Regions from separate parts of the Bacillus altaicus genome, predicted to be linked through region 1. Evidence: riboswitches for the same ligand, from Rfam matches in the RefSeq annotation. Region 1 holds a riboswitch; the other holds the start of a gene.
What was found. Region 1 has a riboswitch for S-adenosylmethionine ahead of ACE38F_RS15145 (ECF-type riboflavin transporter substrate-binding protein). Riboswitches for the same ligand answer to the same signal wherever they lie in the genome.

Region 1 (8,147 bases):
GAAACTACTTATCATTCTTTGTACGAGTATCCCACTAATTTTATGTATGCGGTATCCCATCTATATGGATGAAAATTATATTCATGATTTAAGACAAATCCCCTTTTTAATTGGTACACTTTATGGTGGATTTCCTGTCGGTATTGCATTACTCATGATTTTATTAATAATACGTTTTATGTTTTATGGTTTTAGCCTGTTAACAATCATTGTTTATGGAACGATGTTAATAATTACAGCATTCGCAGCATCAAAATTTAATACATACAATAGGAAAATGAAAGTAGCTTCATCTATGTTTTTAACTTTTTTCCTTGCAATATTTACAACAGTACTTGTTTTAACTCTATCAGATTTTGAAGTGAATAATTTGTACATTATTTATTTCATTCTATTACCAACTATTTTAATATTATTTATGGTCTATTTTAATGAGGTCTTAAAAGATGCAATATTCATGCGATCAAAATTAATAAAAGTTGAAAAAATGGAGATTGTCAGCCAACTCGCTGCAAGTATTTCACATGAAGTAAGGAATCCATTGACTGTTGTAAAAGGATTTACACAACTTTTAAAAACACCCAATATAACTCAACAATCCAAAGATGAGTATATTGAACATATTCTTGAAGAGTTAAATCGAGCACAAGCAATTATTGATGATTACTTAACTTTTGCCAAACCGGCTTCAGAAAGACTAGATCATATTTCAGTGGAGCACGAGTTAAATCGAGTTATTAATATGATGTTGCCTTTTTGTAACATGAATAATATTAATATTACAAAAGAGTTCTCAGAGGGAACAATTATTGGTAATACACAGCACTTCCATCAATGTTTTTTAAACTTAATTAAAAACAGTATTGAAGCAATGCCGAATGGCGGTGATCTTATTATTTCTGCATCTGTTAGTAATAATAAAGTTATAATACGGATTCAAGATAGTGGAGTTGGAATGTCGCAAGAGCAAATTAATCGATTTGGCGAACCATATTTTAGTACAAAAACGAAAGGTACTGGTTTAGGAACGATGGTTGCTGTAAAAATTATCGAAACGATGCGAGGCACATTGAAAATCCGAAGTGTTATAAATAAAGGAACTACTTTAACTATCACATTACCTAAATACAGTAATGAGGAGATTTCGTATAATAAATGAAAAAGGAGCTATTAAGCTCCTTTTTCATTTATTTCGATACAAAAAGTATCTGCTATGTTTTTTAAAGTTTACATTTTGGAGAGACTAATTAGAAATTAGTACCCTTAGCTCCAACAGCTACATCCAACAATAATTAATAAAATAAATAACACAACTAATAATGCGAAACCTCCACCAAAACCACAAGAACCGCCGAAACTCATATTTTTTCCTCCTTTTGGTTTGAAAACTAATAGGTAGTTGATTATTTTAACTGGTTCGTATTATACAGTATGTGTATCTCCCTTTTTTGAGCATGTCTTCATAAAATTAGTAAAAGCACTCCATTGAGAGTACCTTAAAATGGATACCAGAAACTTTGGAATACATTCAGCTTTAAGTAAACTGCAATAATCAAAATGATAATACCAACAAAAAGTGTGATGTAATCCTCCTTTTGTACGTCCTTTGCATAGTACCACGTTCGTTTATCCTTTTTTCCAAACCCTCTTAAATCCATTGCATTTGAAACAGTATCAATCCTTTCTAATGAATGAATAATAAGTGGCCAAAAAATTAAAACACGGTTTTTCATACGAATCCACAAGCTCGCTTCTCCTTTTTCAAAAGGTACGCCTCTTGCTTCTTGCGCGTGTCTAATGATGATATATTCAGATTGAATGCTTGGTATATAACGTAGTGCAATATTTATTGCATATGTAATTTTATAAGGAACAGCAAATTTATTTAAGCTGCTCACAAATTCACTTGGATGAGTTGTATAAATAAAAAGAAGTGTAAATGGTAATAACGTAAAATATTTCACTGAAAGTGTAGCTGCATAAAATAAAGTTTCATATGTAATTGTTGCATAACCTATATAAAAAAAAGAGGTATACAATCCCGTTAATTCCGATCCATGGGTGGGCGTAATGAAAAGAATCATAGCGGAATTTAATAAACTAAATGTAAATATAACGCTGAAAATAACTATAATTTTACGCAATTGAATTTTTGCAATTAAGAGGCCGATACATCCAACAATAAATAAAATTAGCAATATACGAAAATCAAAAAATAAAAAAGTAAGTGTCATACAAAATATAAATAAAGATAATTTAACTGCACCATCCATACGATAAAAATACGTATTATGCATATTCCTCCCTCCTATTAGCCTCAATATAAAGTTTCACAAACGTTTCTGGAGTTGGAATTTCGCTTAATTTAGCTAGTTTTATTAATGAAATCTCCCGTAGATTAGCTCTTTGTAGCGTTCCTTGATCCCCTAAAACAGCAGATACAGTATTGTCCGCAATAATTTTCCCTTCATGCAGAACTACCGCCCGATCTGTATATTCAAAAGCAAGATTCATATCGTGTGTGATAATAATAAAGGATATGCCCCTTTCAGCCAGTTTTCTAATAAACGACATAAACTGTTTGTAATGGTAATAATCTTGTCCAGCTGTCGGCTCATCTAAAATAATAAGTTTTGGGTTTGTTATAAGTACAGATGCAATAGTAAGCCTCTTTTTTTGTCCATAGCTTAATGCCTGAATTGGCCAGTTACGAAATGGGTATAATCCACAAATTCTTAAAGCTTTTTCGATTCTTGTCTCAATCTCATCTTTAGAAACCTTTTTTAATTTTAATGAATATGAAACCTCTTCTAAAACAGTAGGCTGTGTAATCATTTGATTTGGGTTTTGCATAACGTAAGAAATAACTTCCCCGCGTTTACGAATAGACCAAGAATTTATATTTTCTCCATCGAATGTTATTCTCCCATTCTTTGTTTTATTTATTCCTATAAGAGTATGAGCTAATGTCGATTTCCCTGCTCCATTATGACCCAATAACGCTACTATTTCTCCCTCTCCTATTGAAAGGTTGATATCTTCTAAGGCTGTATGTTTGTTATTGTACGTAAATGATAAATTTTCTATCTTCCATAAAGCTTTTTTAATATATGTGTTTTTTGATGAAACTTGCTTCTGCATCCAGTTCTTTAATAAGCTATGAACGCCTGCATTACGAAGATTTTCAATTGGAAATACCCTAACATTATTACTGTCAAAATTTAATTTCTTTAGCGCCTCTATATAAATAGGTTCTCTTAGTCCGATATTTGGTAATATATTAGAATTTAAAATACTATCCGGTGAACCAATGGCAATAACTTCTCCCTCATCTATTAAAATAATTTTATCTAAATCAAGGTTTAAAATTTCTTCTATTCGATGTTCAATAATTACAATTGTTTTATTATATTTCTCATGTATATTTTTAATGAGTTCTATTGTATTCAAGCTACATGCAGGATCTAAATTAGCTAACGGTTCATCAAATAATAATATATCTGCATTTATCGTTAGCAGACCTGCAAGAGAGACTGTCTGTTTTTGACCTCCTGATAATTCATGTGGACTTTGTGTATGAAAGTCCTGCATGTTTACCTTTTTTAAAGAATCCGTAACAAGCTTTTTCATTTTTATTTGATTTACACAATCATTTTCTAATGCAAATGCTACATCCTCTTCGACAGTAAGGCCTATAAATTGTGAATCTTGATCTTGTAATATTGTCCCTACGTGTTTACTCTGTTCAAAAACACTACCTTTTCTCGGATCCTTTCCAGCTATTAAAATGTTACCGGTACTTATCCCTTCGTAAGAAAATGGGATTAGCCCATTTATACAATGAGCTAATGTTGACTTACCTGAACCACTTCGTCCAGCGATAAGTACCTTTTCCCCAGGATATATTTGAAATGTAATATCTTTTAAAGTAGGCTGCGTGGCATGCCTATATTGAAAGGTAAATTGTTCAAAAGAAATAATTGGTTGCATGTATTCATCCCTACTTTTCAATTTTTAAATGTGTATGTTTCTTATTTGATTTCGCTAGACCGATCGTGATTGGTAAGCCAAGAACTAAAAATACGATAACGTCTGCAATTGTTGCGCCTAGTACCTGTATAACTATTTTGTCAAACGGTTCTCCCATCACAATAATATCGAATGCTCCAGCAAATATAATAGCAATGACAATACCAATTAACCCTGCAATTGCAAAACAAGAAATATCACGGTTATTATACGTTCCATGTTTTACACTAAAACCAACTCTTTTTTGTATGAGTCCCATTGCAAAACCAATAATACCTGAACTAATAACCCATCCCCACCAAATACCCCAACCAGCGATCGTATCTGTAACGGTATGACCGATGAGTCCTATTAAAAGTCCTGCTACCGGACCAAATAACGCTCCAAAAACTGTTAAAATAGCCAATGCGGGTTTAATAAATGTATTCGGTGCGATTGAAAATCCCCAAAGCCCTAATACCCCGTATAAAGCTGCTCCAATTCCAATAGCTACTACTAGCTTTGTCGTTAATTTGTTCATTACAATTCCCCTCTCGTATTATTCAACTTTTAATACTCTATATTTATTTTGAAAATGAATTATGCATCGACACTTCCTTTCTATACAACAAAAAATGACCTCTTAAATAAGAGGTCATTTTCTTTCACGTACAAGAATCCCCTTATCTTTCAAAAGACACATAGTGTCCTCTGCGGAATTAGCACCTTCCTATGTGATTACATAGGGGTTGCTGAGGTTTCATAGGGCCGTTCCCTCTACCTCTCTGGATAAGTATGTATTTGTAATCTGTATTATGGCACTAACAATAAATAATTTCAATACTTTTCTTACTATTTTTATTTTTCGATAAATAGTTCATTTAAATCATTGTATTCTTATCGGAATTATGAAATAATAAATTCAAAATTGTTACGGGAGGAATGCATGATGAAAGTAATTGGCTTAATTGGCGGACTAAGTTGGGAATCAACATCGTTGTACTATAAACACATTAATACACTTACTCTCTCTAAATATGATCAAAATGCGAAGCTTGTTTTATATAGCATGGACTTTGGGGAGGTAACTACATTATTGCAAAACCATCAATATGAAGAAGTGAAAAATGAATTAGTCACAGTAGCAAAAAAGGTGGAAGGCTCTGGAGCTGAATGTTTACTGATGTGTTCCAATACTGTACATCTATTTGCTGAAGAAGTAGAAAAGGCAATATCAATACCGCTCCTCCATATTGGAGATGTAAGTGCTAAAAAAGTAATAGAATATAATATTAATTGTATCGGACTTTTAGGAACAAAACAAACGATGGAACAAGACTTCTATAAATCAAGACTAGCAAATTACAACATTGAGACAATTATCCCAAATGAAGAAGATAGAACTTTCATCCATCATGTCATTTTACAAGAACTCAGTAGAGGGATTATTTTAGAAACATCAAAAGAAAGGCTATTACAAATCACAAATAAATTAATAAAAAACGGCGCTGAAGGAATACTACTTGGCTGTACAGAAATTCCTTTGCTCATTTCACAAAGAGATCTATCGGTTCCTGTTTTTGATACTGCTTATATACATGCGAATACAGCTGTACAATTTGCGGATAACAATTTAAAAGTGAAACTTTAATCAGCCCTCACCAATCGGATTTTCACGAGCAGTTGATCTCCCACCTAACTTCTTTGCTTTACAGCTGAATTTTGAGGCGGGAGTTTTACTGCCCCAAATAGCGGGATAAATAATTATCAAGCATCAAAATAAAAAAAGGCATCTACAAAAGTAGATGCCTAGCTGTGATAAGGAGTGTTCAGTGAGGTAAGGTACAAGCTTTTTTGCTTGTCCTATGCTATCAATATATGCATTTATATATAAAAGGTGAATACTTAATAGAATACTCTTGAACTAAATTACTTTATTCTTTTTATTTGATCAAATGGATAATAAACTATTTCTACTTTACCATTCATCCATAAGTTCGGGGTGTATTTAAAAACGTCTCTATTCCATTTAAATACTAGAGATGTTTCATGTGTTTTAACCCTCTGTTGAATTATCTACTATTGTAGCCTCACCATTTAATCGCTTATTTTTCAATTCGAAATAGGCATCTAAAACATCTTTTCCAATATCAGAGTTAATACCCGACTTATCATTTATAACCCATGGCACAACAACTGAAAATGCTACTTCTGGATCATCATATGGCGCATATCCTGCTAATGTTAAATTATAGCATTCTCTACGATCACCTTTTTCATTTCTCCCAATATCACTTTCTCCACCGTATACGGTCTGTGCAGTTCCAGTTTTGCCAGCTGGTTTATATGGTGCTTTTTGGAACGCCCTTACCCCCGTTCCATCACCTTCTTGGAATACTCTTCTAAATCCTTCTTTTACTTGATTGATATATTCTTCTTTCATATCAATTCTATTTAAAACAACGGGTTCTATGGCATGCACCACTTTACCGATTTCATCCTTTTGAACGGTTTGTTCTCTAATCTCTTGAACAATTTGTGGTTTCATTCGATAACCGCCGTTTGCGATAGTCGAAATATACTGTACAAGCTGAAGTGGTGTATACGTATCATACTGACCAATCGAATAGTCTAGTAAGAAACCAGGTTGATTATCTTTTTTACCAATTTGTCCAGCTGTTTCATTCGGTAAATCGATGCCTGTTGGAACACCTAATCCAAATTGCCTGAAATAATACCTCATTTTATCAAAGTATTCCTGTTTAATATTTAATGAACTATTTTTCACATAATCCACACCTGCAATTTTTAATGCTGTATTAAACATATAAACGTTAGAAGAAACTTGTAAAGCTCTTAGATCATCAATATTCCCGAAATCTTTCCAAGACTTTTTCTCCTTAGTTCCTTTAAACTTCATAGGCGCATCATAAAAGTAAGTACCTGGTGTTATAGCTTTCGTTTCAAAACCAGTTAATACTGTTGCACCTTTAACAGTTGATCCAAGCTCATATGAACTTGTCATCGTACCTAAAGCGTAATCTTCAACTTCTGTTTTCCCGTCTTTTTCTACTAACTTTTTCCCTGCCATTGATAATACTTGACCGTTTTTCGGATTTATCATTACAACGAAAGCACGGTCCAACATCGGTTCTGAACCTTTATAGGCCTTTAATATTTTTTCTATGCTCTCTTCAACTTTTTTTTGTAATTCCATATCTATTGTTAAAGTTAAATTCTTGCCGCTTTTCCCTTCCGAAACTGTTTCCGTTCTCATTGTATTGCCTTGTTTATCAGCGATGCTTCTTACTTCTTTTTTTGTACCATGAAGTGCATCCTCGTATTGCTGTTCAATGTAACTTTTGCCGATTCTATCATTTCGACTATAATCACGCACTAAATAATAATCTAATCGTTCACGTGGCAATCCTTCATCAGCATTTGAAACATTACCAAGGACAGAGCGGAATAGGCCATCATTTACATAAATTCTCTCCCAATCAACTGATGCATCTACCCCTGGAAGATTTGCTAAATTTTCACTAATCACCGTATATTCCTTTTCACTAACATCTTTTTTAATAATTTGAGGTGCCATTTGATAACCAGAAGTCATTTTACTTTTAATAGCCAACACTTTTATATCTTTATCTGTTAATTCTTGAAGATTTTTATCTGTAATTCGTTTTCTTTTTAACTCTTCTATTTTTTTATCTAGCTTCTTTCCGCTAATATCCTTCTCTCTAAATGTATTTATTTCTTTTTTAGATACTAGGTTTTCGGTAAGTTTTGGATTTAATTGCATCCAAAAATCTTTCTTATCCGTCTCAGTTAATTTATCTATATCTTCTTGTGGCATTTCAATTATTTCTGCAAGTTGTCTTGCAGTTTTTAGTATATCTTCTGATTTTACGCCTTTCATCTTTGTATACGTAATCGTGCGTAAAGACTTATTATCAACAACTGGATTCCCTTCCCGATCAAATATTTTCCCACGCGGAACGGAAAGACTTACAGTTGCATTTTCTCTCTTCTCTACTTCATTTTTATACGTCTCTCCATCGACAATTTGCACTTTACCTAACTGTATAATCATGGCAGAAAACAATAAAAATACACAAAAGAATAAAATATTTAAC
Region 2 (8,147 bases), 2.1 Mb from region 1:
GATTACTTCTGCTACGATATTTGCAATACCTTTAGCATTTTCATTTGCAACGTAGTTTTCTACATATGTTGCAGTACTGTTCGCATCAGCTACGAATAATACGTGGTTATATACGTTAGCTTCTTCGCCGTCTACTAAGAATACAGCTTGAAGTGGAGTTTCAAGAACAACGTTTTTCGGAACATATACGAATGCACCGCCGTTGATTAATGCAGCATGAAGTGCAGTTAGACGATGCTCGTCTACTTTCACGCCGTCTTTCATTAAGTACTTTTGTACTAGTTCAGCATGCTCTGTTGCAGCTGTTACGATGTCTGTAAAAATAACACCTTTTTCTTTCGCTTCGTCTGCTAAAGAAACGAACGCAGTTGTACCAGCACGTTGTACTAATACGCTGTTATTTTCATCGATTAAGTTTTTCACTGCTTCTGGAAGCTCTGTTAAAGAACTTACAGGCTCTTGCTTAGCAGCGTCGCCTTTTCCGATAAAGTCCCATTTTTCAATTTTCGTTTTATCAGGCGTTGGCATTGGAAGTTCAATTGCTTGTGCAAGAGCTTGTAAGCGGAACTCAGTCAACCAAGCAGCTTCGTTTACTTCGCTTGCGCGCTGACGGATTGTTTCTTGATCGAAAGGTAATGTACCGATTGTCATGTTTATGCTCCTCTCTTACGCTTCTTGCTCTGCTGTTTCGTCTTCAATACCTAATTCTTTTTTAATCCAGTCGTAACCTTCAGCTTCTAGACGTTGTGCAAGCTCAGGGCCACCAGATTTAACGATACGACCGTTCATCATAACGTGAACGAAGTCTGGAGTGATGTAGTTTAATAAACGTTGGTAATGCGTAATCATTAGGCAACCGAACTCTTCGCCGCGCATTTGGTTAATACCTTTAGATACAACTTTTAATGCATCGATATCAAGACCTGAGTCGATTTCATCTAAGATTGCAATTTTTGGCTCGATCATCATTAATTGAAGAATCTCATTACGTTTTTTCTCACCGCCAGAGAAACCTTCGTTTAAGTAACGTTGTGCCATTTCTGGATCCATTTCTAGGAATTCCATGTTTTTATCTAATGTACGGATAAATTTCATAAGAGAAATTTCTTCGCCTTCTTCACGACGTGCATTAATTGCAGAACGTAAGAAGTCAGCGTTTGTTACTCCGCTAATTTCACTTGGATATTGCATTGCTAAGAATAGACCTGCTAGTGCGCGCTCGTCTACTTCCATTTCTAATACATCTTCACCGTCGATGATGATGCTACCTTCTGTTACTTCATACTTTGGGTGACCCATAATCGCAGAAGATAAAGTTGATTTACCTGTTCCGTTAGGTCCCATAATTGCGTGGATTTCTCCACCTTTTACTTCAAGGTTTACACCTTTTAAAATTTCTTTACCGTCGATTGATACGTGTAAGTCTTTAACCGTTAATGTAGAACCAGCCATCTCAATACCTCCATTAATCCTCTATATACATTTTAAAAATTCCTAAAACGTTCATATTCTCATTTTATTCTCATTCTAATCTTATAGCAAATAAAATGATATCGCAAACACTAAGAAAATGTAACAATTTTTTCACAAATGTATATAAGTATTTCCTTTACATCCTCTTATGATACACCTTTCTTCTTATATATATAAAGAAAAAAGGACTGGGTTATTCCCAGCCCTTTCCAGCACCTATTCGTTCACAGGAAGTACAGCACCTTTATATTCTTTGTTAATAAAATCTTGAATTTCTTTTGAATGTAGCACTTCTACTAGCTCTTTAATTTCTTTTTTCTTCTCGTCACCTTTACGAACTGCGATAATATTTGCGTAAGGAGAGTCTGATCCTTCAATTGCGATTGCATCCTTTGTTGGATTTAATTTCGCATCAATTGCGTAGTTTGAATTAATAAATAAAGCATCACCTTCATTGTTTTCGTACAGCTTCGGTGAAAGTCCAGGTTCTACATCTGTTTTAAACTTTAAATTTTTCGGGTTTTCTACAACATCTTTTACTGTCGCTTTAACAACATCTACACCGTCTTTTAATTTAATAACGCCGCCTTTTTGCAACAACGCTAACATACGGCCACGCTCAGCTACGTTATTACTCATAATAACCGTTCCTCCATCTGGAAGATCTTTCAAGCTTTTACATTTCTTAGAATAAATGCCCATTGGCTCTAAATGAATTTTTCCTGCGTTTACAATTTTATATCCTTTTTCTTGAATTTCTTTATCTAAATAAGGGATATGTTGAAAATAATTTGCATCGATTTCTTTATCCGCTAACGCTTTATTCGGTAACACATAGTCCTGGAATTTTTTAATCTCTAATTTAATACCTTTTTTCTCTAATATCGGTTGTGCTTTCTCTAAAATAACAGCGTGCGGCACGTTAGAAGCACCAACAACAAGCTTATTCTCCTCTTTCCCCCCGCAGGCGGCTAATGTAAATACAGACAGTGCTGTAACAACTGACAGTATAATCTTTTTCATATGATGTCCCCTTCTCCCCTATAGTTATGTAGTTAGAAAAAAGAGCCGGCATACACCAGCCCTTCTTCAAACGATTATTCTTTTACAGGAACAACTGCCCCTTTATATTCTTTATTAATAAAATCTTCAATTTCTTTAGAATGCAGCACTTCTACAAGAGCTTTAATCTCTTTTTTATCTTTATCGCCTTTACGAACTGCTACGATGTTAGCATATGGAGAATCACTACCTTCAATTGCAATTGCATCCTTTTCTGGGTTTAATTTCGCATCAATTGCATAGTTAGAATTAATTAGAACTGCATCGCCTTCTTTATTGTTATACACTTGTGGTAATAAACCCGGCTCAATATCCGTTTTGAACTTTAAATTTTTCGGATTATCTGCAATATCTTTCGGAGTCGCTTTAACTGGATCTACTCCGTCTTTAATTTTTAAAACGCCTTCTTTTTGTAAAATTGCTAAACCACGTCCATGATCAGCAACAGAATTACTCATAATAATTGTCGCCCCGTCTGGAAGTTCTTTTAAGCTTTTATATTTTTGAGAGTACACGCCAATTGGTTCTAAATGAATTTTCCCCGCTATTTCAAAATCATATTTTTTATCTTTAATTTCTTTTTCCAAATACGGAATGTGCTGGAAGTAGTTTGCATCTAATTCTTTATCCGCTAACGCTTTATTCGGTAACACGTAGTCCTGGAATTTTTTAATTTCTAACTCAATTCCTTTTTTCTCAAGTAATGGCTTTGCCTTTTCTAAAATAACCGCATGAGGTACGTTAGAAGCACCAACAACTAGTTTCTTTTCATCTTTATCTTTCCCACCACAAGCAGCTAGACCAAAAATTGAAGTTGTAATAAGTGCTGTAAGTAATAATTTTTTCATTTGAAATACCCTCCTGTTTTTCATTATCTTTTATCTATTCGAGTCGTTAAACTATCACCAATCCACTGAATGAGAAATACAACTAGTAATACACAAATTGTCGCAACGATTGTTACATCGTTATTTCCTCGCTGGAACCCTTCTAAATAAGCAAGTGTTCCAAGGCCACCAGCACCAACAACACCTGCCATTGCCGTATAGCCTACTAAAGCAATTGTCGTTACCGTAATACCAGATACTAATGCCGGTAACGCTTCTGGAATTAATACTTTCAAAATGATTGTGCTTGTTTTTGCTCCCATTGCTTTTGAAGCTTCAATTACACCTTTATCAATTTCACGAAGTGCGATTTCAACCATTCTCGCGTAAAATGGTGCCGCTCCAATAATTAAAGCTGGCAGCGCTGCACTCGCTCCGAGAATTGTTCCAAGAAGAATCTTTGTGAATGGGATTAATAAAATAATTAAAATGATGAACGGTATAGAACGGAAAATGTTTACGAACGCTCCAATCACCGTATTAATCGCTTTATTTTCCCATAAATTATCTTTCGCTGTCATAAAGAGTAATAGTCCTAAAATAAGTCCTAAAACAAATGTGGCAAGCGCTGCGATTGCCGTCATATATAACGTTTCACCAGTTGCTTCTAACATTTGATTCCAATCAACATTTGCGATTAACTTATCCATGTGCAATCACCTCCAGCTCTACTTGATCTTGATGAATTCCTTCTATTGCTTGCTGGATCGCTGTTTCTTCACCATTTAAATGAACGACTAAACTTCCGTAAGAGCCGTTATTCGTTTGTGCGATATTTCCTTGCAAAATGCTAACTTCTATATCACCACGCTGCATTAACCTTTGAAGTACCGGCCTTTCTACCGCTTCACCGACAAACTGCAAACGAATTACTTTTCCATCTGGATACTTTTCTATTAAACTTTCAATCGTTTCATTCGTATCTTCAGAATCAGTTAACTGCTGTACAAATCGTTTTGTAATGTCTTGCTGTGGATTACGGAATACGTCAAGTACTGGACCCGTTTCTACGATCTTCCCTCTCTCCATTACAGCAACACGATTACAAATTTTGCGAATAACGTGCATCTCATGTGTAATCAATACAATGGTTAAGCCGAGACGCTTATTAATATCTAATAATAAATCTAAAATTTGATCCGTTGTTTCTGGATCAAGAGCTGACGTTGCTTCATCACATAAAAGTACTTGTGGATTATTTGCTAACGCTCTTGCTATCCCGACGCGCTGCTTTTGTCCACCACTTAGCTGAGATGGGTACGCGTCTCCTCTTCCCTCTAATCCAACAAGATGAATTAACTCATCGACACGTTTTCTTCTCTCCGCCTTATCGACACCTGCAATTTCAAGTGGGAATGCGATATTTTCACGCACAGTTCGTGACCAAAGTAAGTTGAAATGCTGAAAAATCATTCCGATTTCTTGTCTTGCCTTACGAAGTTCATTTCCAGTAATCGCTGAAATCACACGATTCGCAATTGTAATTTGGCCAGAAGTTGGTTTCTCTAACTGATTAAATAATCTGATTAACGAACTTTTCCCAGCACCACTATATCCGATAACACCAAATATTTCGCCTTTCTCTATTTGTAAGTTGGCGTTATCTACAGCAGTGACATCACCGCTTTTTGCCTTATATATTTTCTTTACATTTTCTAATAAGATCATGATGCTCACCCCTCTTTTGCTTGGACAGACTCCGCATTTTTTTATTTTTGATACGTGTAGTCCATCGTTATAGCTCCTCTTATTATTTGAATATCCTCCGCATTCAAACAACAAAAAACCTTTCCGCTTCTAGAGAAGCAGAAAGGTTTATATGCGTATATAACAACATTATCCCTCTCTCTCATCTCTCAAAGCATTTGCTTTGCAGGAATTGGCACCATTTCAACATAAGTTGACGGTTGCCGGGCTTCACAGGGCACAGTCCCTCCACCTCTCTTAATAAGAGAAATCAGATTAAATTTTCGTCTGATTTAAAATTTATGAAATTGTCTATATTTTATGAATTGAATTGTATCAATATCCACACGCCGTGTCAACAGAAATTTCCGCAAAAAAAGAAACTTCAGAATTTTAAGCCCCGACTGACATCGGTTTACATATATGAAACATCGATTCAACTAATAACATCGTTCGATACGTTCCAGAATATTGTACCCGTCCATCACTCATTAACGTTTGCAACCTCATATTTCCAGTCACTAATTTTTGTACATCCTCTTCCTCTAAACAAACGATTTGTTCCGTTCCTCTCGCCTCTTTCAAAAGTTCTATATAATCTCTTGAAATTTGTAACGAACAGCATTCATCTCCAAAACGAAAATTAACAGTTCTTTCTCCTTGCCTTAAAAGCGGTTCTAAATGATATTGACCATTAGCGTAATTTACAAATGATTGAAGCAAAGAATATAATTTCATCCTAAACCACATCCCTCATATCACTTTCTATTACATACCATTCCCTCTTATTAAAGAGCAATCCTGTTACTTTCGCTCGACAAATACTGTATCTATCACGCATGTCGACATATTTCCCAAGAAATATGTCGAGGCGGCAAAAACTTTGCCGCCTACTTTAATTCCGTATATAAATATTCAACCGAATGAAATGCATATATTTTCTTCATCAGTGTCCCATTTTCAAAAACAAGTAAACACGGTACACTTTCTATCCCATACTCTTTCGCTAAATGCGGGGCATAATTTAAATCTAACATCCCAATTTTCAAATCTTCAATCGTCATCTCGACGACCGTTAACATCTTCTTTGCTAACTGGCATGTTCCACACATTGGTGTATACACATATAACACTGTTTTTTCTTCATTTCCTATTAGGTCTGTAGCTTCGGCACCTGTCCAATCAATCACTTCTATCATTCCTTACCGTAAATATTCTGTATAAACGTCAATGTCAGCTCCCCATAATACATTTGCTAAATGTGAAGAAGGTGCAGTCGCCACCTCGCGATACGAGCGATCAATATAAATATGCTCTGCTTGCGGAAATTCTTTTCGGAATTGTTTCCTTAACTTTTCTCCTGCATCATCAGCATCCACTAGCACATATACGTCCTTATCAAAAAGTTGATCAATGAGCTCATCCATTTTCGACAAACCAATTGTACCATTTGTACAAACAATTTCCACTGGTTCACGAATAATAGATTCAATCTTTCTTCTATCCGATTTACCTTCTACAATAATGACTTTTTCCACATAAATCATATGTCATCACCCGATCACCATATACTATACAACCTTTAACTTAGTATATAGTATATTCGTTATTTTCATGTTGTTTCCTGTTTATTTTTGCAAAAGAAAAGCAGAAGCGGCTCGTTCAGAACAAGAGGGCATTGGAACTCCTGAACTAGAGGCGCTCTTTGCCTCAAGTGAAGGAGTGAAATGACCGACTGTTCTAGCCGCTGGAGGTGGACAATGAAAAGCGCAAGCGGCTCGCTCAGATTGTGAGGGGGATGGAGCTTCTGACGTAGAGGCGCTTTTTGCCTCGCAGGAAGACGCGAAGCCACCGAACAATCTAGCCGCTGGAGCTGGATCATAACGAAAAGCGGAACCGACTGTTTAGCCCTGTTGGCTAAGGTTCTTTCGTACAGAAGAGGCCTTTTGTCTTCTCGTACGGAAGGTTCTTAGACATGAAGGGCTAGGAGGTGGCTAAATCGGCATAAATCCTCAACGAAAAACGTTCTCCTATATAATAATTAATATATATGTTTTTAAATTCATTATGTACACAACATAAAAAAGGACAGCACAAAGGCTGTCCTTTTTCTTCGACTATAATTAGTCTTGGTTTGTCATTTCTGCATATTTTTCTGCAGTTAATAACTTCTCAACTTGGCTTGCATCAGAAAGTTCAACTTTAACCATCCATGCACCCTCGTATGGAGATTCGTTAACTAGTTCTGGTTGGTCACTTAATTCTTCGTTTACTGCTACAACTTTACCACTTACAGGTGCGTATAATTCAGAAACTGTTTTAACAGATTCTACGCTTCCGAATGGCTCGTCAGCTTGGATTGTTGCACCTACTTCAGGAAGTTCAACGAATACGATATCGCCTAACTCACCTTGTGCAAAATGAGTAATACCGATAACAACCGCATTACCTTCTGTTTTTACCCATTCGTGTTCTTCAGAGTAACGTAAATTATTTGGAATGCTCATGACTGTACCTCCAGTGAATGTATTAATTATGTAAAAATACCTTATTGGTATTTTTTCCACGCACTTTCAAACTGCTCTTCGTTAAAACCAAGTGTTACACTCGTTCCATCTGTTACAATTGGACGTTTAATTAACATGCCATCAGATGCTAAAAGCTCGTACATTTCGTCTTCGCTTGCATCCTTTAACTTATCTTTTAAACCAAGTTCGCGGTAACGCATTCCACTTGTATTAAAGAATTTTTTTAATGGTAATTCACTTTTCTCATGTAAATTACGTAAATCTTCTTTTGACGGTGGATTTTCAACAATATGAATCATCTCATATGCTACATCGTTTGCCTCAAACCATTTCTTTGCTTTTTGACATGTGCCACACTTTGGATATGAATAAAATGTTACTGTCATAAATTCACCTACTTTTTTACTAACCTTTACCTTTATCATATAGAAAACATTTTATTATTTCAAACGATTATTCGCTAAACTTTTACTTATTTCGTGATAATTTTTAATAATCCTGCTAATTTTTC

Region 2: linked by a shared signal. The riboswitch ahead of ACE38F_RS03955 (methionine ABC transporter ATP-binding protein) and the one ahead of ACE38F_RS15145 (ECF-type riboflavin transporter substrate-binding protein) in region 1 are both predicted to bind S-adenosylmethionine.

Annotation. Positions count from the first base shown of each region.
Region 1 is NZ_CM143394.1:2,888,043-2,896,189, reverse strand. It holds gene ACE38F_RS15165 (LytS/YhcK type 5TM receptor domain-containing protein) at 1-1,159, shown strand, start outside; gene ACE38F_RS15160 (YjcZ family sporulation protein) at 1,264-1,362, opposite strand; gene ACE38F_RS15155 (energy-coupling factor transporter transmembrane component T family protein) at 1,497-2,297, opposite strand; gene ACE38F_RS15150 (ABC transporter ATP-binding protein) at 2,290-3,990, opposite strand; gene ACE38F_RS15145 (ECF-type riboflavin transporter substrate-binding protein) at 4,001-4,549, opposite strand; SAM riboswitch class I at 4,689-4,804, opposite strand; gene ACE38F_RS15140 (aspartate/glutamate racemase family protein) at 4,955-5,659, shown strand; gene ACE38F_RS15135 (peptidoglycan D,D-transpeptidase FtsI family protein) at 6,065-8,147, opposite strand, start outside.
Region 2 is NZ_CM143394.1:782,207-790,353, reverse strand. It holds gene sufD (Fe-S cluster assembly protein SufD) at 1-651, opposite strand, end outside; gene sufC (Fe-S cluster assembly ATPase SufC) at 667-1,452, opposite strand; gene metQ (methionine ABC transporter substrate-binding lipoprotein MetQ) at 1,690-2,496, opposite strand; gene metQ (methionine ABC transporter substrate-binding lipoprotein MetQ) at 2,571-3,383, opposite strand; gene ACE38F_RS03960 (methionine ABC transporter permease) at 3,407-4,072, opposite strand; gene ACE38F_RS03955 (methionine ABC transporter ATP-binding protein) at 4,065-5,090, opposite strand; SAM riboswitch class I at 5,269-5,376, opposite strand; gene ACE38F_RS03950 (hypothetical protein) at 5,502-5,846, opposite strand; gene ACE38F_RS03945 (thioredoxin family protein) at 5,999-6,307, opposite strand; gene ACE38F_RS03940 (toprim domain-containing protein) at 6,311-6,655, opposite strand; gene gcvH (glycine cleavage system protein GcvH) at 7,232-7,615, opposite strand; gene ACE38F_RS03930 (arsenate reductase family protein) at 7,657-8,022, opposite strand.